Regions from separate parts of the Streptomyces sp. NPDC021356 genome, predicted to be linked through region 1. Evidence: riboswitches for the same ligand, from Rfam matches in the RefSeq annotation. Region 1 holds a riboswitch; each other region holds the start of a gene.
What was found. A riboswitch is a leader RNA that binds a small molecule or an ion and turns the genes downstream of it on or off. The one in region 1 is predicted to bind cobalamin.
Positions count from the first base shown of each region.

Region 1 (7,445 bases):
CGGGCGCGGGCACGAAACGACGGCCCGCGGCCGAGGCGACCTCCCGCAGGAACGCCCGCCGGAAACCGTCCGACTCCAGCGAACCGTGCCAGTGCGTGCCCCAGACGGGCCCCACCCGGCAACCGTCCAGGAACGCCTCACCGCCGGTGACTTCGGCGACCCCGTGGTGGATCTCGTACCCCTCGACCCGCTCGCCGAGGGCCTCGCCCACCGGCCGGGCGAGGGTCTTGCCGGCGGCGAACCGGACCCGTACCGGCAGCAGGCCGAGCCCGTCGACGTGCCCGCGACGGCTCTCGACCTCGTCCTCGATGTGCTCGCCGAGCACCTGGAAGCCGCCGCAGATCCCGAGCACCGGCCGCCCCTCGGCCGCCCTGCGCCGCAGCGTGCCGGCGAGGCCCCGCTCCCGCAGCCAGTCCAGCGCCCGTACGGTGCCCCGGGTGCCCGGGACCACCACGAGGTCGGCGTCGGCCAGCTCCTCGGGCCGGTCCACGAACCGCACGACCACGCCCGGTTCGGCGGCCAGCGCGTCCACGTCGGTGAAGTTCGACATCAGGGGGAGGGCGCAGACGGCGACCCGCAGCACGTCCTCACCGACCGGCGGCGCGACCGCGGACTCCCGTACGGCGCCCCGCAGTGACACCCTCAGGCCGTCCTCCTCGTCGATGCCGAGCCCGTGCCGGAAGGGCAGCACCCCGTACGTCCGCCGGCCGGTGAGCCCGCGCAGCATGTCGATGCCGGGCTCCAGCAGCGAGACGTCACCCCGGAACTTGTTGACCAGGAACCCGGCGACCAGCTCCTGGTCCGCCGGGGCCAGCAGGGCGACGGTACCGAAGAAGGAGGCGAAGACACCGCCGCGGTCGATGTCGCCGACGACGACCACGGGCAGCCCGGCGCCCCGTGCGATCCCCATGTTGACGATGTCGGTCCGGCGCAGGTTGATCTCGGCCGGGCTGCCCGCCCCCTCGCAGATCACCGCGTCGTAGGCGTCCCGCAGCTCGGTCAGGCAGTCCAGGACGGTCCCCAGCAACTGCCGCTGGCGTCCGCCGTGGTAGCCGCGGGCGCTCATCTCGCCCACCGGCCGGCCCAGCAGCACGATCTGGCTGCTCTGCTCGCCGCCCGGCTTGAGCAGCACCGGGTTCATCAGCGCGGTCGGCTCGATCCGGCAGGCCTGCGCCTGCATGGCCTGCGCCCGCCCGATCTCGGCGCCCTCCCGCGTGACGAACGAGTTGAGGGACATGTTCTGCGCCTTGAACGGCGCCACTTTGACGCCCTGTCGCACCAGCCACCGGCAGATCCCGGCGGTCACGACGCTCTTCCCGGCGTCGGAGGTGGTCCCGGCGACGAGCAGACCGCCGCCCCGACCGCTGCTCATGACGTACGTCCCTTCGTCAGACGGTTGCACAGCAGCTTCGCGGCGGCGCACGTGCCGAGCGCGAGCCAGCTCACGCGCCGTGAGAGCCGTACGGCCCGGTCGACGTCGCCCACCTGGACGGCGCGCCCTCGGCCGTTGAGCACCGGCCGGTGCTCCACCCGCCCCCCGTACGACAACGTGCCGCCCAGGCGCACACCGAGCGCCCCCGCGAAGGACGCCTCCACCGGCCCCGCGTTGGGACTCGGATGCCGGGCGGCGTCGGCGCGCCAGGCCCGTACGGCCCCCCGCGGGTCGCCCCCTGCCACGGTGGCCAGGACAGCGGTCAGCCGGGCACCGGGCCAGCCCGCCACGTCGTCGAGCCGGGCGGAGGCCCACCCGTAGCGCCGGTACCGCGGTGACTTGTGACCGACCATGGCGTCCAGGGTGTTGACGGCCCGGAAGCCGAGGAGGCCCGGCACGCCCGCGAGGGCGCCCCAGGTGAGCGCACCCACCACCGCGTCCGAGGTGTTCTCGGCGACCGACTCGACGACCGCGCGGGCGATCCCGTCGGCGTCCAGGGCCTGCGGATCGCGCCCGCACAGGTGCGGCAGCCGCGCCCGGGCGGCCTCGACGTCACCCGACCTGAGCGCCCGCCCGATGGCGCCCGCCTCGCGGGCGAGCGAAGTACCGCCGACGACGGCCCAGGTGGCGGCGCCGGTCAGCAGGACGGAGCCGGTGGGGGAGGAGCGGACGGCGCGGGCCGCGGCGGCCCCCAGTGCGACGGCGCCACCGGCGCACACTGCGGTGTGGAGCGCGCCCCGTCCGCGGTGGTCCCGCCACAGCACACGTTCCACGGCGCCCGCGGCCCGCCCGAACACGGCGACCGGATGCCCACGGCGGGGATCGCCGAGGAGCAGGTCACCGAGGAGGCCGGCGGCGGCACCGTACGCGAAGACGCGATCGGCACCCACTGGGTCAGCCGGCCGCGGGGTCGGTCAGGAAGTCGCTGATGAACCTCGGTCGGCAGCCGCGCATGGCGATGGGTCCTCACTCAGGGTGTCCGCGCCCTGGTTCGACGAGACCGGCGGAGAGAGTTCCTGGCTCCCGGGGGTGTTCGTCCCCGGTGACAGTGGCGGGACCGCGCCGGATTCGCACCGGCTTCCTCTTCTGCCGCCGTACATGGCCCCGGAAGTCCACCACGCCTCCGGAACAGCCGTCAACTTGCCGTTGACCTGCGGTGGGGTGGTGTGCCGAGGCTCATAGCCCTGACACACGGTCAGTGACTTGAAACGGCTGCTTTCGGCCTCTTTCCGCGCGGTGAAGCGAGGAAGACGCCTCTCGGTTGAGCTCCCGAAGGCGAGCCGAATGCGGCAAAAACCCCCGTAAGCGCCCCAGAAGGGCTTACGGGGGTTGGTGCAGAAGGTGCGAGGCGTGACCACGCGCCCCCTGTGGCCAGGGCGTTTCCTCTCGTCAGCCCAGAATCGTTGTCAGCCCAGAATCAGGGAGATTCCGTAGGCGACGGCTGCCGCACACAGGGCGAAACACGCATACGCGCCGGCGGTCGCGGCCGCGGCCGAATCGCCGCGGGTCGACGCCGCCTCCCGGCGGGACAGGCCCGCGATGCCGAGGGTGAACAGGGCCACCAGGCCGACGGTGACCACGAGGCTGACGCCGAAGACGGAGCCGAGGGCTGCCCAGTCGATCTTCATGTCGAAGCTGCTTTCTCGATGCTCGATAACCGGGTGGAGGGGCGGGCGTCAGACCGCCGCGGCGGGCGGGGACGCCGCCGTCGCCGGGCTCGCGGGAGGCGCCGGCACCGCGCCGAGCGCGGACGCCGGAGCGGGGATGGTGGCCGTCAGGCCGTCCGGCACAGGTGCCGCCGGAGGCGGGGAGACGGCGGCGATCGCCTGGGTCACCACACCGGCCGGCTCCTCGGCCGCGGTCGCGCCCGTGGCGGGCGTGGCCGGGGCGACGTTCGTGTGGTCGACGACCTGGCGGCGGGAGATCTTCCAGATCGCTGCGCTCGCGGCCACCAGGAACACGGCGACGAGCGCGGTGCCCCAGTCACCGAGGCCGGTGACGGCCTCCGCGCCCGCGCCGACCACCGCCGCGGCCGGCAGGGTGAGCACCCAGGCGACGGCCATGCGGCCCGCGGTGGACCAGCGGACCACGCCGCCCTTGCGGCCGAGGCCCGCGCCCATCACCGAGCCCGACACCACATGGGTGGTGGAGAGCGAGAAGCCCAGGTGGGAGGAGGCCAGGATGGCCGCCGCCGCACTGGTCTGGGCGGCGAAGCCCTGCTGCGGCTGGAGGTCGGTCAGGCCGGTGCCCATGGTGCGGATGATGCGCCAGCCGCCGATGTAGGTGCCCAGCGCGATGGCGAGGCCCGCGGAGAGGATGACCCAGGTGGGAGGGTTGGAGCCGGGGGCGATGGCGCCGCCGGCGATCAGGGCGAGGGTGATGATGCCCATCGTCTTCTGCGCGTCGTTGGTGCCGTGCGCCAGCGAGACGAGCCCGGCAGAGGCGATCTGTCCGACCCGGTGGCCCTTCTCGGCCGCCTTGCCCTCCGTCTTCCGGCCGATCGTGTACGACAGCCGGGTCGCGGCCACCGCGGCGACGCCCGCCACGACGGGGGCGGCGACCGCCGGGAGCATGACCTTGGTGATCAGGACGTCGCCGTGCACGGCGCCGACGCCGGCCGAGGCGATGGTGGCGCCGATCAGACCGCCCAGGAGGGCGTGGGAGGAGCTGGACGGGAGTCCGACCAGCCAGGTCAGCAGATTCCAGAGGATCGCTCCGACCAGTGCGGCGAAGATGACCTCGGGGCGGATGCCGGTCTCGTCGACGAGACCCTTGGAGATCGTGTTGGCGACCTCGACGGAGAGGAACGCGCCCACCAGGTTGAGCACGGCGGACATGGCCACCGCGACCTTGGGCTTGAGTGCGCCGGTGGAGATGGTGGTGGCCATCGCGTTGGCGGTGTCGTGGAAACCGTTCGTGAAATCGAACGCGAGTGCGGTAACCACCACAATCGCGAGGATCAGCGAGAAGCTTTCCATTTACCCAGGCAATCGTTCGAGCGTCATTGGCTCGTCGAACGTAGGTAACCCGGGTGAACGGAAGATGAACTGGGACGGTCGCGGCGGTGTCCGGTTCTCCTGGCTTCCCTCCCGTCCGCGGGCCGGGCGGCCCGGCGCTCCGGCAGACGGCTGGCAGGATCGCCGCATGGCCGAACAGCAGCGGGACACAGGAAACACGAGGGACGCGCGGGAGCCGCGGGAAGCACAGGCGGTGCGCGGGCCGCAGGGGTCACGCGGGTCCCGTGAGCCCTCCGAGTGGTCCCATGAGCCCCCTGAGCGCCAGGAGTCACACGAGCCCCGAGCGCCACGCGAGCCCCGGGAAGACGAGCGCCGCGCGTGGCGCGACCTGGTGGCCACCGCCCGCCGCACCGTGGCGGACGGACTGGTCGTCGGCACCTCCGGCAACGTGTCCGTGCGAGTGGGGGACACCGTCCTGGTCACGCCGTCGGGCGTCCCGTACGACCGGCTCACGCCGGACGACGTGACCGGCGTCGGCCTCGACGGCCGGCAGGTGCTCGGCACCCTGCTGCCGACCAGCGAGCTGCCCATGCACCTCGCCGTCCACCGCTCCACCTCCGCAGGCGCAGTCGTCCACACCCACGCCGTGCACGCCACGGCCGTCTCCACGCTCGTCCCCGAACTGCCGCTGATCCACTACATGGCCGGCGCCCTCGGCGGCCCGGTGCGCGTGGCCCCCTACGCGACCTACGGCACCGAGGAACTGGCCGCGCACGTGCTGCGCGCCCTCGCCGACCGCTCCGGCTGCCTGCTGCGGAACCACGGCACCCTCACCCACGGCGCCACCCTCGACCAGGCGTACGACCGCACCGCCCAGCTGGAGTGGATGTGCCGCCTGTGGCTGACCGCCTCCTCGGTCCCCGGCCTGACCCCCTCCCTGCTCTCCCCGGAAGAGCTGGCACGGGCGGAGGAACGGCTGCGCGGATACGGCCGGCCGGAGCTCCGGCCGGAAGCCTGACGACCGCGGCAGGGATGAAGGCCGCCGTTTCTGGAACTCGCACGGGCATGTCACCCCGACCGTTCCTTCCGCTGGCCGGTGACCCGGTACGCCAGGACACTGGACCCGTGCGCACAGTCAAAGCGACGGCCGCGGCCGTCACCGCGGCCCTGGCGGCCGGCGCGGCGAGCGTCGCCGCCGGCCGGCTCGCCAGCGACGCCGCGCTCAAGGCACCTCCTGGCCGGCCCCTGCCCACCGAGCCCCGGCTCACCGTGCACGGCACGGCCGCCGGGCAGATCACCCTCACCCGGGACCTGGCCTCGCTGCGCCCGGGCACCTACGGCCTGGCCGGCGACGGCTCCCACGCCGTCGTCGGTCCCGTCCTGCAAGGCGCCCCGCACCTGCCGGACACCGTCGTACGCCGCCTGGAACGCGTCACCCACGGGCTGCTGCACCCCCGCGACCGGGTCTGGCTGACGCCCAACCTGTACGTCGGCGACCCCGGCTCCGCCCTCGGCCTCGACCACGCCGACATCGACGTACCCGGCGAACTCGGCCCGCTGCCCGCCTGGTTCGTGCCCGGCGTCCGCGAGACCTGGGTGATCACCGTGCACGGCCTGGGCGCCACCCGCGAACACCCCCTGAACATCATGAAGTTCCTGCACCGCAGACACTTCCCGGTGCTGGACGTCACCTACCGCGGCGACCTCGGCGCCCCCCGCCCGGCGGACGGCCTGAACCACCTCGGCGAGACCGAGTGGCGCGACCTGGACGCCGCGATCCGCTATGCCGTCGACCACGGCGCCCAGCGCGTCGTCCTGCACGGCTGGTCCATCGGCGCCACGATGGCGCTGCGCGCGGCCCTCCACTCGGAGCTGCGCGACCGCGTCTCCGGGCTGATCATGGACTCGCCCGTGCTCGACTGGGAGGCGACCCTGCGTGCCCTGGCCAGGGCACGGCACACCCCGGGCCCCCTGCTGCCGCTCGCGGTGCGCGCCGCCCAGGGACGCACGGGCCTGTACGCCGACCGGCTCGCCGACACCACCGACCCGGCGCGGCTCACCGCCCCCACGCTGATCTTCCACGGGCCGGGCGACGAGGTGGCGCCCTGGCGCTTCTCCCGCCGCCTGGCCGAGCGCCGCCCCAACCTCATCGCCCTCCACACGGTCCGCGAGGCCCCCCACGGCGCCATGTGGAACGCCGACCCCAAGGGCTACGAGGAAGCCCTGCGCCGCTTCCTGACCCCCTTGATGTGAACCCCGGAGGGCCGGGAAGCCCCGGCCCTCCGCCGGGGCACCGGGTGGGAGCACGGCGGGCCGACGCCGCCCCGACTCCTACCGGGCCCCGGGCCGGAGGCGGCCGCCGACGGCGCCCTGCGGCGTCCGGAGGCGTCGCCCTGACGAGGGCGCCCGGTTGCCGCCCCCGGCCGCTCCGGCACCGTCGGTCCCCGGGCGCGTCGGGCGCCCCGACCGTCCCGCACGCCCGCGGCGGCCCAGGCCGACCGGACGTCCTCAGGCCCCCGCCGCCACCCTGCCGCGAGGGCCGTGCCGAAGGTTCCGGTTCTGCTCGCGGGGACGGCCTGTTCCCCCGGGTGCCGACGCCCTTCCGGGCGCCTGCCTTGGCCTTCTCCATTGCCCGCCGTGACATTCCGTTTGGGTTTTCGGACCGTCAACCGGAAGACTGCACCCGTGACGTCCCGTATCCCGCGCGACTCCAGGCTTCGACTCGTCCGCCCGCGACCCCTGGCCGCCGCCCCCCGAGCCGTGAACCAGCGGCGCTCGCGCCGCCCCGCCCCGCGCCCCCCGGAGGGCACCCCGGCACCCGCGGAGCTGGCCAGAATGGCGCGCTCCGGCCTGGCCGGGGCGGCCCGCGTCGCCCGCTGGGCCGACGCCGCCCTCGGGCCCGGCCGGGCCGGCGCGACCGCCGACGGCAAGGCCACCCTCTCCGCCGGCACCGCCCGACAGGCGGCGGACGACCTGGGCCTGACCTCCGCTCAGGTCCGCGCCGAGTGGGACACCGCCCGCCTCGCCGGACTCATCGAGGTGCACGGCGGCAACGC
Region 1 covers NZ_JBFACU010000002.1:64,078-71,522, reverse strand. Annotated here, with positions in the region: gene AB0G56_RS02485 (cobyric acid synthase) at 1-1,372, opposite strand, end outside; gene AB0G56_RS02480 (cobalamin biosynthesis protein) at 1,369-2,322, opposite strand; cobalamin riboswitch at 2,420-2,564, opposite strand; gene AB0G56_RS02475 (hypothetical protein) at 2,839-3,060, opposite strand; gene AB0G56_RS02470 (inorganic phosphate transporter) at 3,109-4,410, opposite strand; gene AB0G56_RS02465 (class II aldolase/adducin family protein) at 4,577-5,407, shown strand; gene AB0G56_RS02460 (alpha/beta fold hydrolase) at 5,515-6,642, shown strand; gene AB0G56_RS02455 (hypothetical protein) at 7,075-7,445, shown strand, end outside.

Region 2 (7,445 bases), on a different contig from region 1:
TGTGCCTGGATCGAAACCCGTGGGTGTCGCCGCGCCGGACGGTGGCACCCGGCCTCCGGCGTCCGGCCCAGGGCGCCGGGCAGTGGCACACGTGGTACCCGAAGGCGCCGTCGGGGGGTGCGCCCCGGACCGACGACGACCGTGGACCCCGCACGAAGGAGGCCAGGTGGACGGCACGTCCGACGACGCCGGCGTCGACGCCCGTGACGGGCTCGGCGCCGTGCACGACAAACTGCGCGCGGCGGTCGCCGAGCGGGCGGGGTCCCTGTGGGAGACCGCTCTCGCGCTGCACGCCGATCCGGAGGGCGCGTTCGCCGAGCACCGGGCCGCGGCCCTGCTCACGGGCCGGCTGGAGGAGGCCGGTTTCGCGGTGGAGCGCGGGGTGGCGGGGATGCCCACCGCGTTCACGGCCCGCTCGGGTCAGGGCCGCCCCGTCGTGGCGCTGCCGCTGGAGTACGACGCCCTGCCCGGCCTCGGTCACGCCTGCGGGCACAACCTCATCGCCGCCGCCGGCCTGGGCGCTGCGCTCGCGGTCGACGCCGTGCTCGGCGGCTCGGCCGGCAGCGTGCTGGCGGTCGGCACCCCGGCCGAGGAGGGCGGCGGAGGGAAGGCCGCGGAGGTGGAGGCCGGGGTGTTCGACGGTGTCGACGCCGCGCTGATGTTCCACCCCGGTGTGTACAGCTGGTCGCGGGCGCCGCTGACCGCACAGGTGCAGTACCGGGTCGCGTTCCACGGGCGCGCCGCGCACCCCACCGGCAACCCGACCGAGGGCGTCGACGCGCTCGCGGCGCTGATCGAGCTGTTCAACGTCCTGGCCCAACTGGGCCGGCGCCTGCCCGCGGCCTCGCACGTCCAGGGCATCATCACCGACGGGGGTACGGCCACCAACATCGTGCCGGAGTACGCGCAGGGGCTGTTCGGTCTGCGGGCGGCCACGACCGGGGCGCTGGAGGAACTGACCGGCCGGTTGCGCACCTGCGCCGAGGGCGTGGCGCTGGCCACGGGCACCAGGGCCGAGACCGAGCGCGCCACACCCCGCTACGAGCACTTCCGCGACAGCGGCGTGCTGTCCGACCGGTTCACCGGGCACCTGGCACGGGCCGGGATCACGCTGACCCCGCCCGTGCCGGGTGTCCAGCTGGGCTCGTCGGACATCGGCAACGTGAGCACACGTGTGCCGGCCATCCATCCGTTCGTAGCGATCATGGACGACGGGTCCGACCACACCCCCGAGTTCGCCGCGGCCGCCGCCTCGCCGCGCGCCCGTGACGTGCTCGTCGCCGTGACCGGCGCGCTGGCGTGCACGGCCGCGGACGTGCTGCTCAGCGCGGACCTGCGCGAGCGGGCGTGGGCGCGGCACAGGAACGGGGAAGGCTGACGCGGCACAGGAACGGGGAAGGCTGACGCGGCGCAGGCCCCGAAAGGCTCGCGGAACCGGCGGTCCGTAGTGCGGCGCTCAGGAATCGCCGCGGCGTCGCGGTGGGGTGAAGGCGTACAGGCCGAGGATGTCCGGCCGGGGAGCCACCCCGGGCCCGCCGGCACGCACCCACGCGACGATGTCCTCCGTCGCGTCGGCGTCGTTGACGAGCCCGAGCCAGAGGGGTCGTCCGCCGGCGGCCCGGCCCGCGGCGGACGGCTGGACGACCATGACGTTGGCCTGGTCGCACACGTCGAGGCATGCGGAGATCCGCACCGGCACCCGTGACCGCAGCCGCGCGGTCTGGGCCGCGTGGTCGACTCCGGGAATCCTGGGGCTGCCGCAGCAGCAGTCCCGGCACACGACGACACGGCACGGCGCCGTACCGCCTCCCGTCCCGGCCGTGTCCGATGTGTCCGCCGTCGGCTGTCCCGGCACGTCGCGCCACTCCCCTCCCGGGGAGATCCGCCCCGGTGCTCCGTGAGGGGGCGACCGCGTGAGTCTCCTGGCTCCCGGATCGCCGCTCCTCCCGCCTTCCCACCCCGTGCGGGGGCGGTGGCGCGCCGGAACTCGCTCACCGGTCACAGTGGCGGGACCGCGCCGGATTCGCACCGGCTTCCTCGGACCGCCGTCGCCCAATGTCGCCGGTCATCATCGCACCCCCTCCCCGATTCCGCCTGACTGCGTGTCATCCCCGCCAACCAGCGTAAATGACAAGTCACTTGACTTGACATGACACACGTTGTTGAATCATTGCATCGACAAGTCGGCTCGGAAGGCGGAACAGGCGATGGGGGACGACAGCACAGTCGGCATCATCCTGGCCGGCGGGCGGGGTGAACGGGCGAAGCCCATCACCCTGCAGTCCGCCGACTACATCCGCAGCAAGGCGCTCATCCCGTTCGCCGGCAGGCCGCTCATCGAGTGGATCGTCGAGGCCTGCCGCGACCAGGGCATACGCCGTTTCTACGTAGTGGCGCAAGGCGTGGAGAACCGCAGCCAGATCAAGCTGGTGCTGGGCCACGGCGAGCGGTACGGAGTCGAGATCGACTACTCGCGGGCCCGCTTCGACCCGTACAACGTGGGATCGGGCGCGGCCACCCTGCACAACCTGGAGCAGTGGAACCTGACGGGGACCGCGCTCGTCCTCCCCGTCGACTCGCTGTTCGAGTTCTCGCTGGAGAAGCTGCTCGCCGCCCAGCGGGACACCGACGCGGTGGTCACCGTGGCCGCCGTGCCCCGCACCCCCGAGGAGATCGCCGGCAAGTACGGCGTCATGCGCACCACCGCGCAGCGCCTGGTCTGCGGATTCCTGGAGAAGCCCCGACTGCCCGTCATCGAGCGGGAGTTCCCCGAGATCACCCAGCCGCAGGGGCCGCGCACGCTGGCCACCAACGCCGGGATGTACCTCATCGACTGCGCCCGCCTCAGACTGGCCGCGCGCACCCCCGAGCTCATCCGCCTCGCCCAGCAGCGCCTCGACTGGGGCAACGACCTGCTCCCCCGCCTCGTCGGCCTCGGTCACCCGGTGGCCGTCGAACCCATCGCGCGCCTGGGCGACCTCGGCAACATCCACGACTACCTGGGCACGCTCAGCGACGCGCTCAGCGGCCTGTACCCGCAGATGGACCGCGCCCTGGGCGCCCCGCTCAGCACCGACCCGCGTTACTGGGTCCACGAGTCCAGCCTGCGCTCCAAGGACCACATCACCGGCACCACACTCGCCCAGAAGATCGCCGAGGGCAGCGTCGTCATCGGACCGGGGGTGCGCATCGGCCGGCACGTCGAGATCGGCGCGGGTGTGCGGCTGCGCGCCACCGACGTCGGGGACGGCGTCGACCTGCACGAGGGCGTCCACGTCGAGGGCAGTGTGCTCGGCGACTCCGCCGTCATCGGTGCCTACGCGCACATCAGCGACTCCTACGTGGGCCCGATGGTGCAGGTGCACTCCGACGCCCGCGCCCCGGTGCGGCTCGAAGCCCTGTCCGCCGTGGGCGACGGCGCCCGGTTGTGGTCGGGAACCCGGCTCTCGGGCGTCAGCGTCTACCCGCGACTGCGTGTGCCGGCCGTCTCCGGAGTGCCCAGCGGAACCCAGCTCACCAGCTCGGACGACATCCTGCAGTGGGTGTGATCCACACCCGCCGCACCTCTTCGAGAGAGGCTCACGTGAACACTGCCATCGCCGTGATCGGCGGCACCGGCCGGGTCGGACGGATCGTCACCCGCAAGCTTCTCGACCGTGGTGAGACCGTCCGCGTCATCGGCCGCAGTCAGCAGCGCGCCCGCCGCCATCTGCCGCCGCGTGCCCAGTTCTTCCTCGGTGACGTCCGCGATCCCGAGTCCCTGCTCACCCCGCTGAACGGCTGCTCCGCCGTCGTCTACACCGTGGAGCCCGGCACCGACACAGCGGGGCCCGACAGCCCGCAGAGCACACTGCACGCCGGTGTGCTCCACACGCTGGACGCGCTCTCGCTCCAGGACGGTTTCGGGCGTGCCCAGTTCGTGCTCGTCAGCCAGCGGCACGTGACCCGGCCCGAGCACCCGATGAACGCCTACGGACGGATGCTCGACTGGCGGCTGGCCGGGGAGAACGCGGTCCGCGCCTCCGGGCTGGACTACACGATCGTCCGCCCCGGCTGGCTGACCGACCGGGCCGAACTCGCCGACGACGGCCGCGTCCACCTGGAACAGGGCGACCGCAGGGACGGCTACGTAGCCCTCCAGGACGTGGCCGAGGCCTGTGTGCAGGCCCTGTACTGCCCGTCCGCGAAGGGACTCACCTTCGAGATGCGCAACGGCGCGGGCAGCCCTCCCGGTGACTGGGAGGAACTGTTCGGCGGGCTCAGCGCGGACGAGTCCGTCCCGCTGCACGCCCCGGCCTGAACACCTCGGCCCCTCCTCACCACGGCACGTGCACGCCCCCCTTGACGCGAAACCGGAGACCACCATGACCGAGGCGCCGCAGATCTCGGCGGGACGCCCCCAGCCTCTGGGTTCCACCGTCGTCGACGGCGGAGTCAACTTCTCCGTCTTCTCGGAGCACGCCACCCGTGTCGACCTGCTGCTCTTCGACAAGTGCGACGACCCGCAGCCCTCGCGGACCATCCACCTCCACCCCGACAAGCACCGCAGTTTCCACTTCTGGCACTGCCATGTCGCCGGCATCGGTGCCGGACAGGTCTACGCCTACCGGATGGACGGGCCGCGCGACCCCAAGCGGTCGGGCACCCGCTTCGACCACCGCAAGGTGCTGCTCGACCCGTACGCCCGCGCCAACATCAACTCGCGCTGGAACCGCACGCTCGCGATCGGCCTGCAGGACAACGTCGAGACGTGCATGCGCAGCCTCGTCGTGGACCTGGACGACTACGACTGGGAGGGCGACCAGCCGCTGCGCACGCCGATGGAGGACACGGTCATCTACGAGATGCACGTGCGGGGCCTGACCGCGTCGCCCACGTCGCGGGCGGCGAGCCCGGGGACGTTCTCCGCGGTCGCCGAGAAGATCCCGCACCTCAAGCGGCTCGGCGTCACCGCCGTCGAGCTGCTGCCCGTCTTCGACTTCGACGAGACGCACGTCCTGCGCAACGGACCGGACGGCATCCCGCTGCACAACTACTGGGGCTACGACCCGTACGGCTTCTTCGCGCCGCACACCGGCTACTGCACCTCGCCCCATCTGAACACGCACATAGCGGAGTTCAGGGACATGGTGAAGGAGCTGCACCGGGCCGGCATCGAGGTGATCCTCGACGTCGTCTTCAACCACACCAGCGAGGGCAACGAGTTCGGCCCGACCATCAGCTTCCGCGGCCAGGCCAACGAGGCGTACTACCACCTGTGGCCGCAGGACCGCAGCCACTACATGGACTTCACCGGCTGCGGCAACGCGGTCAACGCCAACCACCCCTTCGTCGCGAAGTTCATCATCGAGTCCCTGGAGTACTGGGTCACCGAGCACCACGTCGACGGCTTCCGCTTCGACCTGGCCTCCGAGCTGTCGCGCGGCGACCAGGGCTACGAGATGCCGGTGCCGCCGGTCCTGTGGGCGATCGAGCTGTCCAAGGTGCTCGCCGAGACCAAGATCATCGCGGAGCCGTGGGACGGCGGCGGCCTCTACCAGGTCGGCCGCTTCCCCGGGAAGCGCTGGGCCCAGTGGAACGGCCCGTTCCGCGACGACGTACGGCGCTTCGTGCGCGGTGACGCCGGCGTGGTCGGCGACCTCGCCAAACGGCTGGGCGGCTCCGAGGACCTGTTCGGGCCGCAGAAGGAACTGCCCACCAACAGCATCAACTTCGTCACCTGCCACGACGGCTTCACCCTCAACGACCTGGTGAGCTACGACCACAAGCACAACTACGCCAACGGGGAGGCCGACACCGACGGGTCGAGCGAGAACTACAGCTGGAACTGCGGCGCCGAGGGCCCCTGCGACGACCCGGAGGTGGAGCGCCTGCGCGTACGGCAGATCAAGAACCTGCTGTCCGTCCTGATGCTGAGCAGGGGCGTGCCGATGCTGCTGGCGGGCGACGAGTTCCGCAACAGCCAGAGCGGCAACAACAACGCGTACTGCCAGGACAACCCGACGTCCTGGCTGGACTGGGACCAGGCCGAGAAGGAGGAGGAGACCTTCGAGTTCGTCCGGCGCCTGATCGCACTGCGCCGGCGCTACCGCACCTTCCGCGCACCCCATTTCTACACCGGGCACCTCAACCCACGGCAGCTGCCGGACATCACCTGGCACGGCACGCGTCTGGAGCAGCCCGGCTGGGAGGACACCAACGCCCGCGTCCTGGCCTGCACGCTCGGCGGGTTCGACGGCGATCCCGACCTGCATCTGATCCTCAACATGTACCACTTGGGCCTCGACTTCGAGCTGCCGCACATCCGCGGCCACCGCTGGCACCGCGTCCTGGACACCGCCCAGGCGGGCCCGCGAGACCTCCTTCCGGCCGGCCACGAGGAGCCGTACGACGACCACACCTTCCACGCCCACGGCCGCAGCGTCGTGCTGCTCGCGGCCCTGTCTGACGCGAAGGACAACCCCCGATGAGTGGATCCGCAGCACGTCGCCGCACGTTCTCCGACACGCTCGCCGGTTACGTCACCTACTTCAGCCCCACCGGACGCCGCTTCGGTCTGCGCACCTCCGACGACCGTGAGTTCACGGTCCACCTGCCCCGGAACGTCTCCTCCCGCATCGTCCGCAACCTCGGCGACGCCTACCGCGACACCACCGGCGCCACCTTGGACATGCTCGCCGAGGGCCGCTACCTCTTCGCGTACGGCATCTGCTACGAGTGGGAGGACGGCGAGCGGTTCGAGGCGAAGGAGATCACCTTCCCCGAGGAGCACCGCGGCGCCTACGTCTTCGAGCACCCGGCCTGGTGGGTCCAGCAGGCAGCCGCCGTCGCCGACTTCTACCTGCGCGGGCACTTCCCCGACGGCAAGTACGACTGGCGCAACTTCCGCACCAACCTGACCCTGCACGGTACCCACCTGCCGGACTTCGACGGCGCGGACGTGCGCCAGGAGACCGACACCATCTCGCGGCTCGTGTACGGCCTGTCCACCGCCTACCTGCTGACCGGCGAGGACCGCTTCCTGGACGCGGCCCAGTCGGGCACGGAGTACCTGCGCGAGCACATGCGGGTCGCCGACGACCAGGACGGGTTCGCCTACTGGTACCACGGCATCGACGTCACCGCCACCGGCCAGCGCAAGGTGTACGCCTCGGAGTTCGGCGACGACGTCGACGCGATCCCGATGTACGAGCAGATCTACGCGCTCGCCGGCCCCACCCAGACGTACCGGATCACCGGTGATCCCCGGATCCTGGAGGACATCGACCGCACGGTCGCCCTGTTCGAGCAGTTCTTCAGGGACCGCGAGCACGGCGGGTTCTTCTCCCACATCGACCCGATCACCCTCGACCCGCACGCCGACTCGCTCGGCCCCAACCGGTCGCGCAAGAACTGGAACTCGATCGGCGACCACGCGCCGGCGTACCTGATCAACGCGTATCTGG
Region 2 covers NZ_JBFACU010000001.1:435,519-442,963, forward strand. Annotated here, with positions in the region: gene AB0G56_RS01950 (amidohydrolase) at 221-1,378, shown strand; gene AB0G56_RS01955 ((2Fe-2S) ferredoxin domain-containing protein) at 1,457-1,855, opposite strand; cobalamin riboswitch at 1,916-2,039, opposite strand; gene AB0G56_RS01960 (NDP-sugar synthase) at 2,208-3,548, shown strand; gene AB0G56_RS01965 (SDR family oxidoreductase) at 3,584-4,300, shown strand; gene glgX (glycogen debranching protein GlgX) at 4,365-6,470, shown strand; gene AB0G56_RS01975 (AGE family epimerase/isomerase) at 6,467-7,445, shown strand, end outside.
Region 2: another riboswitch for cobalamin. It lies ahead of AB0G56_RS01955 ((2Fe-2S) ferredoxin domain-containing protein); the one in region 1 lies ahead of AB0G56_RS02480 (cobalamin biosynthesis protein).

Region 3 (7,445 bases), on a different contig from region 1:
TCGCGGACCGCCTCGGCGGCGGAGCCGGCGACCCGCGCGCCGTCGGCCGCCAGCGGCTCGGCCTTGGCGCGGGTGCGGTTCCAGACCCGGACGGCGTGCCCGGCCCGCACGAGGTTGCGGGCCATCGCGGCGCCCATGATCCCGGTGCCCAGCACCCCGACGGTGCGGGTGGTGTCGCTCATGTCGTCCCCTTCCTGGTCGATAGCGCGAGCCTAGGTCGTCGGATTCCCGTCCGCCCCGCGACGCCGTGCCCGCCCACCTCCCCGGCCCCTGCGCCTGCCCGGCCTAGGCTCAGCCTGTGCGCAATCTGCCCGGATTCGTGAAGCGGCTGGTCATCGGCCGGGCCCTGCGCAGCGAGGAGTTGCAGGAGACGCTCCTGCCCAAACGGCTGGCCCTGCCGGTCTTCGCCTCCGACCCGCTGTCCTCGGTGGCGTACGCGACCCAGGAGATCCTGCTCGTGCTCACCCTGGGCGGCCTCGCGTACCTGCGTTTCGCGCCGTGGATCGCGCTCGCCGTGGTGGCGCTGCTCGCGGTGGTGGTGCTGTCGTACCGGCAGGTCGTGCACGCCTATCCGAGCGGGGGCGGCTCCTACGAGGTGGTGTCGGTCAACCTGGGGCCCTCGGCGGGGCTGGTGGTGGCCGCGTCCCTGCTCGTCGACTACGTCATGACGGTCGCCGTCTCGGTCGCCTCCGGCGTCGACAACGTCATCTCCGCGCTGCCCTCGCTCGCCGCCCACCGGGTGCCGCTCGCGCTCGGCTTCGTCGCCGTGCTGACCGCGACGAACCTGCGCGGGGTGCGCGAGTCGGGGCGGGCGTTCGCGGCGCCGACGTACCTGTTCATCGCCTCGGTGCTGGTCATGGTGGCCACGGGTCTCGTCCAGCACGCCCTCGGGCACGGGCCGCTCGCCCCGACCGCCGGGTACGGAGTGGTCCCGGCGCCGGGGGACGCGGGGCTGACCGGGCTGGCGCTGCTGATGCTGGTGCTGCGCGCCTTCTCCTCCGGCTGCACGGCGCTGACCGGGGTGGAGGCCGTCTCCAACGGCGTGCCGGCCTTCCGCAGGCCCAAGGCGCGCAACGCGGCGGCGACGCTGGCGGCCATGGGGGTCACCGCGATCGTCATGTTCGCCGGGGTGACGGCGCTGGCCCTGATCGCGCGCGTGCGCATCACCGACGACCCGTGCCGGCTGACCGGCCTGCCCGGCGACTGCCACGACTACCCGCAGCGGACCGTGATCGCCCAGCTCGCCGCGGCCGTCTTCGGCGGCGAGCACAGCGTGGGCCTGTACGTCGTGCAGACGGCGACCGCGCTGGTGCTGGTCCTCGCCGCCAACACCGCCTTCAACGGCTTCCCGCTGCTCGCCTCGATCCTCGCCCAGCACCGCTTCCTGCCCCGCCAGTTGCACAACCGCGGCGACCGGCTCGCCTTCTCCAACGGCATCGTGGCGCTCGCGGTCGTCGCCGGACTGCTGCTGTGGGGCTACCGGGCGAGCGTCACCAGCCTGATCCACCTGTACATCCTGGGCGTGTTCACCTCCTTCACCCTCTCCCAGCTGGGCATGGTGCGGCACTGGAACCGGGAGCTGCGGGCCGGCGGCGGGCCGGGCGCCGCGGCGGCGGTGCGGCGGTACCGCACCGCGCGGGCGGTGAACGCGGTCGGGGCGTGTGTGACCGGGCTGGTGCTGCTGATCGTGCTGGTCACCAAGTTCACCGAGGGCGCGTGGCTCGCGGTGCTGGCGGCGGCGGTGCTGTGGACGACCATGCGCGGCATCCGGCGGCACTACGACACCACGTCGGCGGAGCTGGCCGTCACGGACGCCGGGGACCAGTTGGTGCCGCCCTCCCGGGTGCTGGCCCTGGTCCTCGTCTCCCGTCTGCACAGGCCCACCCTGCGGGCGCTCGCCTACGCCCGCGCCTTCCGCCCCGACCAGCTGGAGGCGCTCACGGTCGCCGTCGACCGGACGGAGGCGGCGGACCTGGCCCGGCAGTGGGAGGAGCACGGCATCGAGGTGCCGCTGAAGGTCATCGACTCGCCGTACCGGGAGGTGGCGCGGCCGGTGGTGGAGTACGTGCGCTCGATGCGCCGGGAGAGCCCGCGCGACCTGGTCGCCGTCTTCATCCCGGAGTACGTCGTCGGCCACTGGTGGGAGAACCTGCTGCACAACCAGTCCGCCCTCTGGCTGAAGAGCCGGCTGCTGTTCACGCCCGGCGTGATGGTCACCAGCGTGCCCTGGCAGCTGACCTCGTCCAGCCGGGCGGGCCGGCATCCGGGGCGTGCCCCGGGCTCCGTCAGGCGCGGAGAACCGCACCGCCGCGCCTGAGTCCTCACCGAGCCGAGAGGTTCGCGGCGCGTCCGCGCAGATGGCCGTGAGGAAGGGCACCGGCAAGGCCGTCGTCACCGCGGGCGAGCACCTGATCGACGGGCACGCGGCCCTCGACGCGAGCTGCCGCAGGATCGCCCCGATGCTCGGCGTCACCCTGCCCGACGCGGCCGGCCCGCAGCAGCAGGGCTTCGCGACCACGCTCAGCGCCGACACCGGCAAGCGGTTCGACAGCGACATGGCGAACATCCTGCGGGTGACGCACGGCCAGATCTTCGACACGATCGCCAAGATCCGGTCCACCACGCGCAACAGCCTGGCCCGCGCCCTCGCCGACCAGGCCGACGCCACCGTCCTCGACCCCATCACGGTCATGGAGGACACCGGCCTGGTCGACTACGACCGGGTGCTGTTCCAGGAGGCCACCCCGCCCGAACCGCCCGCCTCCGACCTGACCCCGCCGCCCCCCTCCGGCGGACAGCCCCAGGTGCGTGGCCGGTGCCGTCGTCCTCACCCCACCGCCGAACGCCACGTCCCACCCGCTGTCCCTCGGCGACGAACCGGGCCCGGCCCCCGCCCCGGCGGTGGGGTGAGGAGAGCAGCGGTGGCTAGGACAGCCACACGGTGGTGTCCGGGTCCAGCCGGCGGCCCGCCGGCGGAGCGCTGCTCAGCGGGACCTCGCCCGGCGGCAGCGGAACAGGCTGCGAGGACAGGTTGGTGACGCACCGCCAGCCGTCGCCGCGCGCGAACGCCAGCACCCCGGCCGGGGTGTCCTGCGCCCAGGTCAGCGACTCGCCCGCGAGCAGCTTGCGGCGCAGCCGCAGGGCCGTGCGGTACAGCTCCAGCGTCGAGCCCTCCACCCCGTCCTGCGCCTGGACGGCGTACGCCCCGAAGTCCGTCGGCTGCGGCAGCCAGGCCCCGCCGGGACCGAAGCCGTACGACTGTCCGGTCGTCGTCCACGGCAGCGGCACCCGGCAGCCGTCCCTGCCCTTGCGGAGGTGGCCCGTCTGCTCCCAGATCGGGTCCTGGAGCACCTCGGTGGGCAGGTCGGCCACCTCGGGCAGGCCCAGCTCCTCGCCCTGGTAGAGGTAGGCCGAACCGGGCAGGGCCAGCATCAGCAGGGTCGCCGCGCGGGCCCGGCGCAGGCCGGCCGAGCCGTCCACGGCGGGCGCGTGCCCGCCGGACAGCAGCCAGGCGTTCTCGTCCGTGCCCGGCGGGAGCACCAGCCGGGAGGCGTGCCGGACCACGTCGTGGTTGGACAGCACCCAGGTGGCCGAGGCACCTGCGGCCCGCGCGGTGGCCAGGGACGCGGCGATGGTGCGGCGCAGCTCCTCGGCGTCCCAGCCGGCCTGGAGGTACTCGAAGTTGAAGGCCTGGCCCAGTTCGTCGGGCCGGGCGTACAGCGCGCGCCGCGCGTCGGGGACCCAGGCCTCGGCGACCGCAGTGCGGGGCGGCGTGTAGGCGTCGAAGATCTTGCGCCAGTCGCGGTAGATCTCGTGGACCTCGTCGCGGTCCCAGTACGGGTGGCTGCCCGGCTCGACGTGCGGCAGCGCGTCCTCGCCGGTGGCCCCCATGTCGCCGACGTCGCGCAGCGGCTCGTCGAGGTCCTTGACCAGGGCGTGCGCCACGTCGACGCGGAAGCCGTCCACCCCCCGGTCCGACCAGAACCGCAGAGTGGTGCGGAAGTCGGCGCGGACCTCCTCGTCGCGCCAGTCGAAGTCCGGCTGCTCGGGCGCGAACAGGTGCAGGTACCACTGTCCGTCGGGCACGCGTTGCCAGGCGCTGCCGCCGAAGACGGACTGCCAGTCGGTGGGCGGCAGTTCACCGTGCGCGCCGCGCCCGTCGCGGAAGACGTACCGGGCGCGGGCGGCGGAGCCCGGTCCGGCCCGCAGCGCCTCCTGGAACCAGCGGTGCCGGTGCGAGGAGTGGTTGGGGACGATGTCGACGATCACCTTCAGACCGAGGCGGTGCGCCTCGGTGACCATCGCGTCGAAGTCGCCGAGGGTGCCCAGGCGCGGGTCGACGTCCCGGTGGTCGGCGACGTCGTAGCCGCCGTCGGCCAGTTCGGAGGGGTAGAACGGGCTGAGCCACACGGCGTCCACGCCGAGGGCGGCGAGGTGCGTCAGCCGCTGGGTGACGCCCCGGATGTCACCGAGTCCGTCCCCGTCGGCGTCGGCGAAGCTGCGGGGGTAGACCTGGTAGACGACGGCCTGCCGCCACCAGTCGGGACTGCGGGAGGACAGGTCGGGCGGCGCGTCGTCGGTGCGGTCGGTCACGCGGTCTCCTCTTCGTGCGTCGGAGCGACACAGAGAATCTGTCCAGATCCCCGGAAAAGCGAACACGTGGGGTGGTACCGGGGCACAGGGGGCGGCCGGCGGGGCGCGCCGTCACCCCGGAGCCGGCGTCAGTCCGTGTCCGCCGCGCAGTGCTCCAGCAGGTGCCGTACGTCCTCGTCCACCAGGCGGTAGCGCACCACGCGGCCCTCCTTCTCGCCCTGGACGGTGCCCGCCGCGCGCAGCAGGCGCAGGGCCTGGGAGACCGCCGGATCGTTCATGCCGGTGGCGACGGCGAGGTCGGAGACGGCCAGTGGTCCGGTGCGGTGCAGGGCCAGCAGCAGGGCGAGCCGCTTGGGGTCGGCCAGCAGCGAGAAGCGCTCCGCCCAGGCGCGGACGTGACCGGGCTCCCCGATCGCCGCGATGGCGTCGCACACCCGGTGGCCGTCGATGGTGCGACGGTCCGCGCGGTCAGCAGGGACGAGATGCATGCCCCCATCCTCGCAGGCACCGATGTGTGATCTTCCGTACCTGCGCAGGTATGCAGCTATGCAGACGACGGTCCCTCCCTCTACCGTGGGCGGGCCGTGGTGCTCGGGAAGTCGGTGCGAAGCCGACGCGGCCCTCGCCACTGTGATCGGGGAGTTCCCCTTCCGTCCGGCATCCGCCGGGCCACTGGTCGCACGACCGGGAAGGCAGGGAGGGAGGACGTACGGACCCTAAGCCAGGAGACCGGCCACGGCAGCTCACGAAGTGATCCACGAGGTGCTGGAGCGTGATACCGGATGACCCTGCCCAAGCCTGCCCCGACGCCGGCGGCCGTCCCCAAAGGGCCCGCCCCGGCGGCGTCCTTCCGCTGGCGCCGTGAGGACACCCTCAAGACCGCGGGCCTGTTGGCGGTGATAGCCGCCCTGCACGTCGTCGCCTTCGGCATCCTGTTCCTGCTCGTCGTCCCCGAGCACTACCAGGTCGGCACCAAGGCCTTCGGCATCGGCCTCGGCGTCACCGCCTACACGCTCGGCATGCGGCACGCCTTCGACGCCGACCACATCGCCGCCATCGACAACACCACCCGCAAGCTGATGGCCGACGGCAAGCGGCCGGTGTCGGTGGGCTTCTGGTTCGCGCTGGGCCACTCCAGCGTGGTGGTGGCCATGGCCGCGCTGGTGGCGGGCGGCGCCCAGCTCGCGGGCACCCTGATGAACGACGACTCCCGTACGCACCAGACGCTCGGCATCGTCGGCACCACCGTCTCGGGCACCTTCCTCTACCTGATCGCCGCCCTCAACCTGGTCGCCCTCGTCGGCATCCTGAAGGTGTTCCGGGCGATGCGCGCGGGCACCTACGACGAGCGGGAGCTGGAGGCCCACCTGGACTCACGGGGGTTCATGAACCGGATCCTGGGCCGCCTCACCAGGTCGATCTCCCGGCCCGGCCAGATGTACCCGCTCGGCTTCCTCTTCGGCCTCGGCTTCGACACCGCCACCGAGGTCACGCTGATGGTGATGGCCGGCTCCGGCGCGGCGGCCGGACTGCCCTGGTACGCGATCCTCTGCCTGCCCCTGCTGTTCGCCGCCGGCATGAGCCTGTTCGACACCCTGGACGGCACGTTCATGAACTTCGCCTACCAGTGGGCGTTCTCCAACCCCGTCCGCAAGGTGTTCTACAACCTGACCATCACCGGCCTGTCCATCGCGGTCGCCTTCTTCATCGGCACGATCGAGCTGGTCGGCGTCCTGCACGACAAGCTCGACCTGAGCGACACGGTCACCGGCTGGATCGCCGGACTCGACCTCGACCACGTGGGCTACGTCATCGTCATCCTGTTCGTGGTGGTGTGGGCGGCGGCGCTGGCGTACTGGAAGGCGGCCAGGGTCGAGCAGCGCTGGGCGGCGCGGGGCGGAGCGGGGGAGGCAGCCGACTAGCCCGCCCGCGGCCGCCCGGCGGGTCAGGGCCTACGCGCCCGGGCCCGCGTTCTCGACGGTGGCCAGGTACAGCTTCACGTACCGGTCCACGTCGATGTCCAGGGCCACGTCGACCAGCCGCTGCTCGCGCGCCTCGCCGTGCAGTTCCGCCTCGCCGGGGCGCGGGCGGCGGTCGACGACCGTCTGGCCGCGCGCCGGGCCGGGCGCGAGGTTCACCTCGACCGGCAGCCGGCGCGTGGTCAGCCCCGCCGGGTCGGCGACCGCGCAGACCGCGCCCGCGTCACCGAGCCCGCCCGCCGGGTCCTCCTCGCTCGTCACCGGGTCGCGGTGGGCCAGCAGCCGGCCGGCCAGCCGCTCGCCCGCCTCGGCGCTCGCGCCCAGCCGCCGCACGTCACCGGCCGGGACGATCACCCGCTCGAACACGTCGAGCCCGTACATCGTGATCGGTACCCCGGCGCTCAGCAGGATCGCGGCGGCCTCCGGGTCGTGCCAGACGTTGAACTCGGCGACCGCCGTGGCGTTCCCGGTGGCCACCGCGCCGCCCATGAACACGATCCGCTCGATGTTGCGCGTCACCTCGGGGTGGGTGCGCAGCAGCAGCGCGATGTTGGTCAGGGGCGCGGTGGGGATCAGGGTGACCGGGCGGGGCGAGGCGAGGATCTCGCGGCGCAGCAGCGCCACCGCGTCCACGTCGGCGGGCCGGCGGGCCGGGGCGGGCAGCCCGAGGTCGCCCATGCCGTCCCTGCCGTGCACGTGCAGCGCGGTGCGCACCGGCTCGATCAGCGGGCGCTCGGCTCCCCGCGCCACGGGGATGTCGGGCGCGCCCGCCTGCTCCAGCACGGTCAGCGTGTTCCGCACCACCTGGTCCACGTCCGTGTTCCCCGCCACGCAGGTCACGGCGCGCAGGTCGAGGCCCGGGTGGCGTACGGC
Region 3 covers NZ_JBFACU010000006.1:65,288-72,732, forward strand. Annotated here, with positions in the region: gene AB0G56_RS09635 (NAD(P)-dependent oxidoreductase) at 1-182, opposite strand, end outside; gene AB0G56_RS09640 (APC family permease) at 299-2,317, shown strand; partial or broken gene AB0G56_RS09645 (DUF4142 domain-containing protein) at 2,355-2,910, shown strand; gene AB0G56_RS09650 (glycoside hydrolase family 13 protein) at 2,926-4,593, opposite strand; gene AB0G56_RS09655 (metalloregulator ArsR/SmtB family transcription factor) at 4,722-5,081, opposite strand; cobalamin riboswitch at 5,162-5,346, shown strand; gene AB0G56_RS09660 (HoxN/HupN/NixA family nickel/cobalt transporter) at 5,376-6,515, shown strand; gene AB0G56_RS09665 (nucleoside hydrolase) at 6,546-7,445, opposite strand, start outside.
Region 3: another riboswitch for cobalamin. It lies ahead of AB0G56_RS09660 (HoxN/HupN/NixA family nickel/cobalt transporter); the one in region 1 lies ahead of AB0G56_RS02480 (cobalamin biosynthesis protein).

Region 4 (7,445 bases), on a different contig from region 1:
GCCGACATGGGTGCCAAGCGACGGCCCCTCGGCGGAGACCACCGCGAAGTCGTACACCGGGAGCCCGTCGTCGCTGCGGTCGATGCCGAAGACCTCGCAGACCACACCCAGCTCGAAGGGATGCACGCCGTCCAGCAGGACGGCCGCCACGTTCTGCAACATGCCACCAGTGTGCCTCGCAAGTGGCAGGAATTTGAAGCTCTACGGCAGTCCTGCCACTCACGCTCGGGCGTGCCCGGCGCGAGAGTGGTGTGCATGAACGCAGACCAGACAGAAGCCCTGATCGGAATGGCCGCCACCTTCGGACTCCTGGTCCTGATGGCGCTGCCCTCGATGCTCGGCGTCCTGCGCGACAAGCGCATCGACCGCAGCATCAGGCAGGCACAGCAGGCCCACCGGGACCAGGAGTACCGCGAGGCACAGGCACGGCGCGAGAGGACTCAGAAGTCCTCGTCCAGGTCGACGGTGCCCTCCACCGCCACCTGGTACGCCGACGGACGCCGCTCGAAGAAGTTGGTCAACTCCTGAACCCCCTGCAGTTCCATGAAGGAGAAGGGGTTCTCGGAGCCGTACACCGGAGCGAGACCGAGCCGCGTCAGACGCTGATCGGCCACACACTCCAGGTACTGCCGCATCGAGTCGGTGTTCATGCCCGGGAGGCCGTCACCGCACAGGTCGCGCGCGAACTGCAGCTCGGCCTCGACGGCCTCCCGCAGCATGTCGGTGACCTGCTGCTCCAACCCGTCGTCGAAGAGGTCCGGCTCCTCCTTGCGGACGGTGTCCACCACGTCGAAGGCGAACGACATGTGCATCGTCTCGTCGCGGAACACCCAGTTGGTGCCCGTGGCCAGGCCGTGCAGCAGGCCCCGGCTGCGGAACCAGTAGACGTAGGCGAAGGCGCCGTAGAAGAACAGCCCCTCGATGCAGGCGGCGAAGCAGATCAGATTGAGCAGGAAGCGCCGGCGGTCCGCCTTGGTCTCCAGCCGGTCCAGCTTCTCCACCGAGTCCATCCACTTGAAGCAGAACTCGGCCTTCTCCCGGATGGACGGGATGTTCTCCACGGCCGCGAAGGCCGCCACCCGGTCGTCCGGGTCGGGCAGGTAGGTGTCGAGCAGCGTCAGGTAGAACTGGACGTGCACGGCCTCCTCGAACAGCTGCCTGCTCAGGTACAGGCGCGCCTCGGGCGAGTTGATGTGCTTGTAGAGCGTGAGCACCAGGTTGTTGGCGACGATCGAGTCACCCGTCGCGAAGAACGCGACCAGCCGGCCGATCAGGTGCTGCTCGCCGGGGGAGAGCTTGGCGAGGTCGGCGACGTCCGAGTGGAGGTCGACCTCCTCCACGTGCCAGGTGTTCTTGATCGCGTCCCGGTAGCGCTCGTAGAAGTCGGGGTAGCGCATGGGGCGCAGGGTCAGCTCGAAGCCCGGGTCGAGCAGGTTCGTGTTTCGGGTGCTGGTCATCACTGGCATGCCTCGCAGGACTCGGGGTTCTCAAGGGAGCAGGCGACCGCGTCGGGGTCGGCGACCTGCTGGACGGGGACGGTGGCGGGGGTCTGCGCCCGGGCCGCGCGGGCGATCCGGGTCGCCGGGCGCGAGCGCAGGTAGTACGTCGTCTTCAGGCCCTGCTTCCAGGCGTAGGCGTACATCGAGGAGAGCTTGCCGATGGTCGGCGTCTCCAGGAACAGGTTCAGCGACTGCGCCTGGTCCAGGAACGGGGTGCGGGCGGCGGCCATGTCGATCAGGCCGCGCTGCGGGATCTCCCACGCCGTGCGGTACAGCCGCCGCACGTCCTCGGGGATCCACGCGAAGTCCTGCACCGAGCCGTTCGCCTCGCGCAGCGCCTCCCGGGTACGGGCGTCCCACACGCCGAGCGTCTTGAGGTCGCGCACCAGGTAGGAGTTGACCTGGAGGAACTCGCCCGAGAGCGTCTCGCGCTTGAACAGGTTGGAGACCTGCGGCTCGATGCACTCGTAGACGCCCGCGATGGAGGCGATGGTGGCGGTCGGCGCGATCGCCAGCAGCAGCGAGTTGCGCATGCCGACGGCGGCGATCCGCTCGCGCAGGGCCGCCCAGCGCTCGGGCCAGGCGAGGTCCACATCGTAGTGGTCGGGGTGCAGCACACCACGGGCGGCGCGGGTCTTCTCCCAGGCGGGCAGCGGGGCGTTCCGTTCGGCGAGGTCGGCGGAGGCCTCGTAGGCGGCGAGCATGATCCGCTCGGCGATCCGGGTCGACAGCGCCTTCGCCTCGGGCGAGTCGAAGGGCAGCCGCAGTTTGAAGAAGACGTCCTGGAGGCCCATCGCGCCCAGGCCCACCGGCCGCCACCGGGCGTTGGAGCGGCCGGCCTGCTCGGTCGGGTAGAAGTTGATGTCGACGACCCGGTCCAGGAAGGTGACGGCCGTGCGGACGGTCTCGTCCAGCCGCTCCCAGTCGAGGTCCCCGCGCTCGGGGTCGGCGAAGGCGCCGAGGTTGACGGAGCCGAGGTTGCAGACCGCCGTCTCGCCGTCGTCGGTGACCTCCAGGATCTCCGTGCAGAGGTTCGAGGAGTGGATGACGTGGCCCGGCTCGGCCGTCTGGTTGGCGGTGCGGTTGGCGGCGTCCTTGAAGGTCATCCAGCCGTTGCCGGTCTGCGCGAGGGTGCGCATCATCCGGCCGTACAGCTCACGGGCGGGCAGGGTCTTCTTCGCGAGGCCGGCCGCCTCTGCCGCGCGGTAGGCCGCGTCGAACTCCTCGCCCCACAGGTCCACCAGTTGAGGCACGTCGGCCGGGGAGAACAGCGACCACTGCCCGTCGGCGTCGACGCGGCGCATGAACTCGTCCGGGATCCAGTGCGCCAGGTTCAGGTTGTGGGTGCGGCGCGCGTCCTCGCCGGTGTTGTCGCGCAGCTCCAGGAACTCCTCGATGTCCGAGTGCCAGGTCTCCAGGTAGACGGCCGCCGCGCCCTTGCGCCGGCCGCCCTGGTTCACGGCGGCCACCGACGCGTCGAGGGTCTTCAGGAACGGGACGATGCCGTTGGAGTGCCCGTTGGTGCCGCGGATCAGCGAGCCGCGCGAGCGGACGCGGGAGTAGGCGATGCCGATGCCGCCGGCGTGCTTGGAGAGCCGGGCCACCTGGTGGTAGCGGTCGTAGATGCTGTCCAGCTCGTCCTTGGGGGAGTCGAGCAGGTAGCAGGAGGACATCTGGGGGTGGCGGGTGCCGGAGTTGAAGAGCGTGGGGGAGGAGGGGAGGTAGTCGAGGCGGCTCATGAGCCCGTGGAGCGCGGCGACTTCGTCGACGGCCCGGGGGCTGTCGTCCTCGGCGAGACCGCTGGCCACCCGCAGCATGAAGTGCTGAGGGGTCTCGATCACCTTGCGGGTGATCGGGTGCCGCAGGAGGTAGCGGCTGTGCAGGGTGCGCAGCCCGAAGTAGCCGAAGCGGTCGTCGGCGGCCGGGTCGGCCAGCGCGTCCAGGCGGGCGGCGTGCAGGCGGACGAACGCGGCGGTCCGGTCGGCGATCAGTCCCTCGCGGTGGCCCGTGGCCACCGACTCGGTGAAGGACGTGACGCCCTGCGAGGCGGCCTCGGCGCGGATGGAGAGCGTGAGCAGACGGGCGGCCAGCCGCGAGTAGGCGGGGTCCTCGGAGATGAGTCCGGCCGCCGCCTCGGTGGCCAGCTCCCGCAGCTCCGCCTCGTCGGCGTGCGCCGACCGGCCGCGCAGCGCGGCGGCGGCGACCCGGCCGGGGTCGGCGTCGGGGAGGTCGGCGGTCAGCTCGGTCAGGGTCCGCAGCAGCGCGGCACCGGGACCGTCGTTCTCCAGGCCCGTGGCTGAGGCCGGATCGGCTGGCGCGATGGTCACTTGGGGCTCTCCCTCGCTCGGCACGGGGCCTCGCCGAGGGCAGGGGGCAGCACACGAGCGCACACGGCGCCGCGTCCACCGGCCCATTCCACGAGGCCCGGACGTCAGGCACCCGGACCGGACGGCCGGGCGCACTGTCGGCAGGTCCTCGGACTGACGCTCGTACACGGCCTTGAGGGCATACGTGACGAGTACACCGTTGCGGGACAGTTCCGGATTCGCACCGGATTCCCCTGCGACGACAGCGAGCATGAGCATACATCTTGTGCCGGGGGCGGAAGTCACCCCCATATGTTGTGCCTGCGGTGTGTCGCGTCGACTGCGGAGGGTGTCAGTCGCTGTCAGAGTGCCAACGCGTAGGTGAGCAGCGTGATGTCGTCCAGGTCCGGCAGCGGGTTCCAGTCCCGCTGCGGGGTGCGGACGAACCCCAGGCGCTCGTAGAGGCGGTGGGCGGCGTGCATGGTGCGCTGGGTGGACAGCACGAGGCGCGCACAGCCCTCGGTGGCCCGCGCCCGGTCCAGGCAGGCCCGCACCAGCGCCTCGCCCGCGCCCCGGCCGCGTGCGGCGCGCGCGACCGCGAGCATGCGTATCTCGGCCTCGCCGGGTCCGGCGATGTCGGCCATGGCGCCGCCGGACGGCACGAACGCGACCCCGCCGAGCACCGCTTCGTCCGCCACGGCCACCAGCACCTCGGCGGCGGCCGCGCGCTTGGCGACGTCCCTCAGCTCGCTCAGGTAGGGGTCGCTCTCCCCGAAGTCCAGCAGCCCGTCCTGGAGATAGGCCTGGGCGGTGATCTCACCGAGGGTGCCGTACTCGCCGGGCTCGGCCGGCCTGATCGCGAGGTCCATGGGGCCGAGTGTGCCGCACGGGTACGACAGCGGGCCGCCGGTCTTCCCGGCGGCCCGTGCCCTGGGTCCGGCAGCTCAGTGGGCGCTGCCCGCCGTGGCCGGCGGGAGTTCGACCGCGACGCCGGGGTCGCCCGCGTCGGCGGTGTAGTCCTGCGGGCTGGTCTCGTCGACGCCCTCGGGGGCCTTCAGCGCCTTCAGGACGAAGGTCAGGACGACGGAGACGACGACGTTCAGGGCGAACGCCGTCATGCCGATGTAGCCGATCTCGCCGATGCCCGGGATCTCCTTGGCCGAGCCGCCGAAGTGCTTCTGCGTCGGCGAGGCGACCCCGTAGGCCGCGACCGTGCCGTAGACCATGCCGACGGCCCAGCCGGCCAGCAGTGCCCAGCGGTGGAACCAGCGGGTGAACAGGCCCCCCACCAGGGCCGGGAAGGTCTGCAGGATCCAGATGCCGCCCAGCAACTGGAAGTTGATCGCCACGGTCTTGTCCATGGTCAGGACGAAGACCAGCGCGCCCACCTTCACCAGCAGCGAGACCAGCTTGGAGACCCGGGTCTCCTGCTCGGCCGTCGCGTCCGGCTTGATGAAGTCCTTGTAGATGTTGCGGGTGAACAGGTTCGCGGCCGCGATCGACATGATCGCCGCCGGGACCAGCGCCCCGATGCCGATCGCCGCGAAGGCGATGCCGGTGAACCAGTCCGGGAACATGTCCTCGAACAGCTGCGGAATGGCCAGCTGCCCGTTCTGGACCTTCACGCCCGCCGCGATCGCCATGAAGCCCAGCAGCGCCAGCAGGCCCAGCATCAGCGAGTACAGCGGCAGGATCGTGGTGTTGCGGCGGATCACCTCACGGCTGCGCGAGGACAGCGTGGCGGTGATCGAGTGCGGGTACATGAACAGGGCGAGCGCGGAGCCGAGGGCGAGGGTGGCGTAGGTCCACTGGCTCGCTTCTCCGGGCACGACCGCGCCGCGTGGTTTGCCGGTGGCCGGATTCGTCTGGCTGAACGCGTGGGCGGCCTTGGCGAAGATGTCGTCGAAGCCGCCCAGCTTGATCGGGATGTAGATGATCGCGACCGTGATGACGATGTAGATGAGCGCGTCCTTGACGAACGCGATCAGCGCCGGGGCGCGCAGACCCGAGGAGTACGTGTACGCCGCCAGCACGCCGAAGGCGATCAGCAGCGGCAGGTCCTTCACGAACCAGTTGGTGTTCTCGCCGCCGCCCACGCCCATCACGTCGAGCACCGCCTGGATGCCGACCAGTTGGAGCGCGATGTACGGCATGGTGGCGAGGATGCCGGTGAGGGCGACCGCCAGGGACAGGCCCTTGGACCCGAACCGGCCGCGCACGAAGTCCGACGTCGTCACGTACCCGTGCTTGTGCGAGACCGACCACAGCCGCGGCAGGAAGGTGAAGATCAGCGGGTAGACCAGGATCGTGTACGGCACCGCGAAGAACCCGGCCGCGCCGGTCGCGTAGATCGCCGCGGGCACCGCCACGAACGTGTACGCGGTGTAGAGGTCGCCGCCGAGCAGGAACCACGTGATCCACGTGCCGAACGACCGGCCGCCCAGACCCCACTCGTCCAGGCTCTGCTCGTTCTCCGCCCGGCGCCAGCGCGCAGCCAGGAACCCCATGACGGTGACGAGCAGGAAGAAGAAGATGAAGACGCCGAGCGCGACGCCGTTGACGCCGTCCTTCACCGGGTGGCACCGCCCTTCGGGGAGGCGGTGTCCGCCGAGCGGCGACCGCGCTGGTCGAGCTGCCACAGCCGGTAGGCGATCACCGTGAGGACCGTGGAGATGATCACCCACAGCATCTGGTACCAGTAGAAGAACGGGATGCCGATGAACGTGGGCCCCACCTTGGCGTACGAACCGACCCACAGCATCGCCACGAACGGCGCGACGAGGCAGAGGCCGATGACCACCCGCAGGGGTGTCACCACCCCTTTGCCCACTCCTGGCCCATCTGACATGTCGGCTCCGTCCCCTCGCTGGTCAGCCGTGCGATTGCGCAGGCAATCTAGGTCACGGTGACAAGTGAACGGAACCCCTTGTCCGCATACCGGTTGCGCGGCCCTCGTCCGGCCGCCGCCCGGCCGCATTCCGGCCGCCCGTCCGGGCACCGGCCGCGAGGGCGGGGTGCGCGGCGGGCGGGGCCGGGCCGGCGGGCCCCGAAGGTCAGTCCATCGGCCGCTTGAGCCGTGCCACGAACTTGTAGCGGTCGCCGCGGTACACCGAGCGCACCCACTCCACGGGCTGGCCCGTGCGGTCCTGGGAGTGCCGGGAGAGCAGCAGCATCGGCAGGCCCACGTCGGTGCCGAGCAGGCCCGCCTCGCGCGGGGTGGCCAGCGACGTCTCGATGGTCTCCTCGGCCTCGGCGAGGTGGACGTCGTAGACCTCGGCCAGGGCGGTGTAGAGGGAGGTGTACTTCACGAGGCTGCGGCGCAGCGCGGGGAAGCGCTTGGCGGACAGGTGCGTGGTCTCGATGGCCATCGGCTCGCCGTTGGCCATGCGCAGCCGCTCGATACGCAGCACGCGGCCGCCGGTGGTGATGTCGAGCAGGTCCGCGAGCCGGTCGTCGGCGGTGATGTACCCGATGTCCAGCAGCTGCGAGGTCGGCTCCAGGCCCTGGGCGCGCATGTCCTCGGTGTAGGAGGTCAGTTGCAGCGCCTGGGAGACCTTCGGCTTGGCGACGAAGGTGCCCTTGCCCTGGATGCGTTCCAGCCGGCCCTCGACGACCAGTTCCTGCAGCGCCTGGCGCACGG
Region 4 covers NZ_JBFACU010000010.1:185,447-192,891, reverse strand. Annotated here, with positions in the region: gene AB0G56_RS16045 (helix-turn-helix domain-containing protein) at 1-162, opposite strand, end outside; gene AB0G56_RS16040 (hypothetical protein) at 256-528, shown strand; gene AB0G56_RS16035 (ribonucleotide-diphosphate reductase subunit beta) at 441-1,466, opposite strand; gene AB0G56_RS16030 (ribonucleoside-diphosphate reductase subunit alpha) at 1,457-3,826, opposite strand; cobalamin riboswitch at 3,948-4,114, opposite strand; gene AB0G56_RS16025 (GNAT family N-acetyltransferase) at 4,168-4,674, opposite strand; gene mctP (monocarboxylate uptake permease MctP) at 4,750-6,378, opposite strand; gene AB0G56_RS16015 (DUF3311 domain-containing protein) at 6,375-6,653, opposite strand; gene AB0G56_RS16010 (GntR family transcriptional regulator) at 6,859-7,445, opposite strand, start outside.
Region 4: another riboswitch for cobalamin. It lies ahead of AB0G56_RS16030 (ribonucleoside-diphosphate reductase subunit alpha); the one in region 1 lies ahead of AB0G56_RS02480 (cobalamin biosynthesis protein).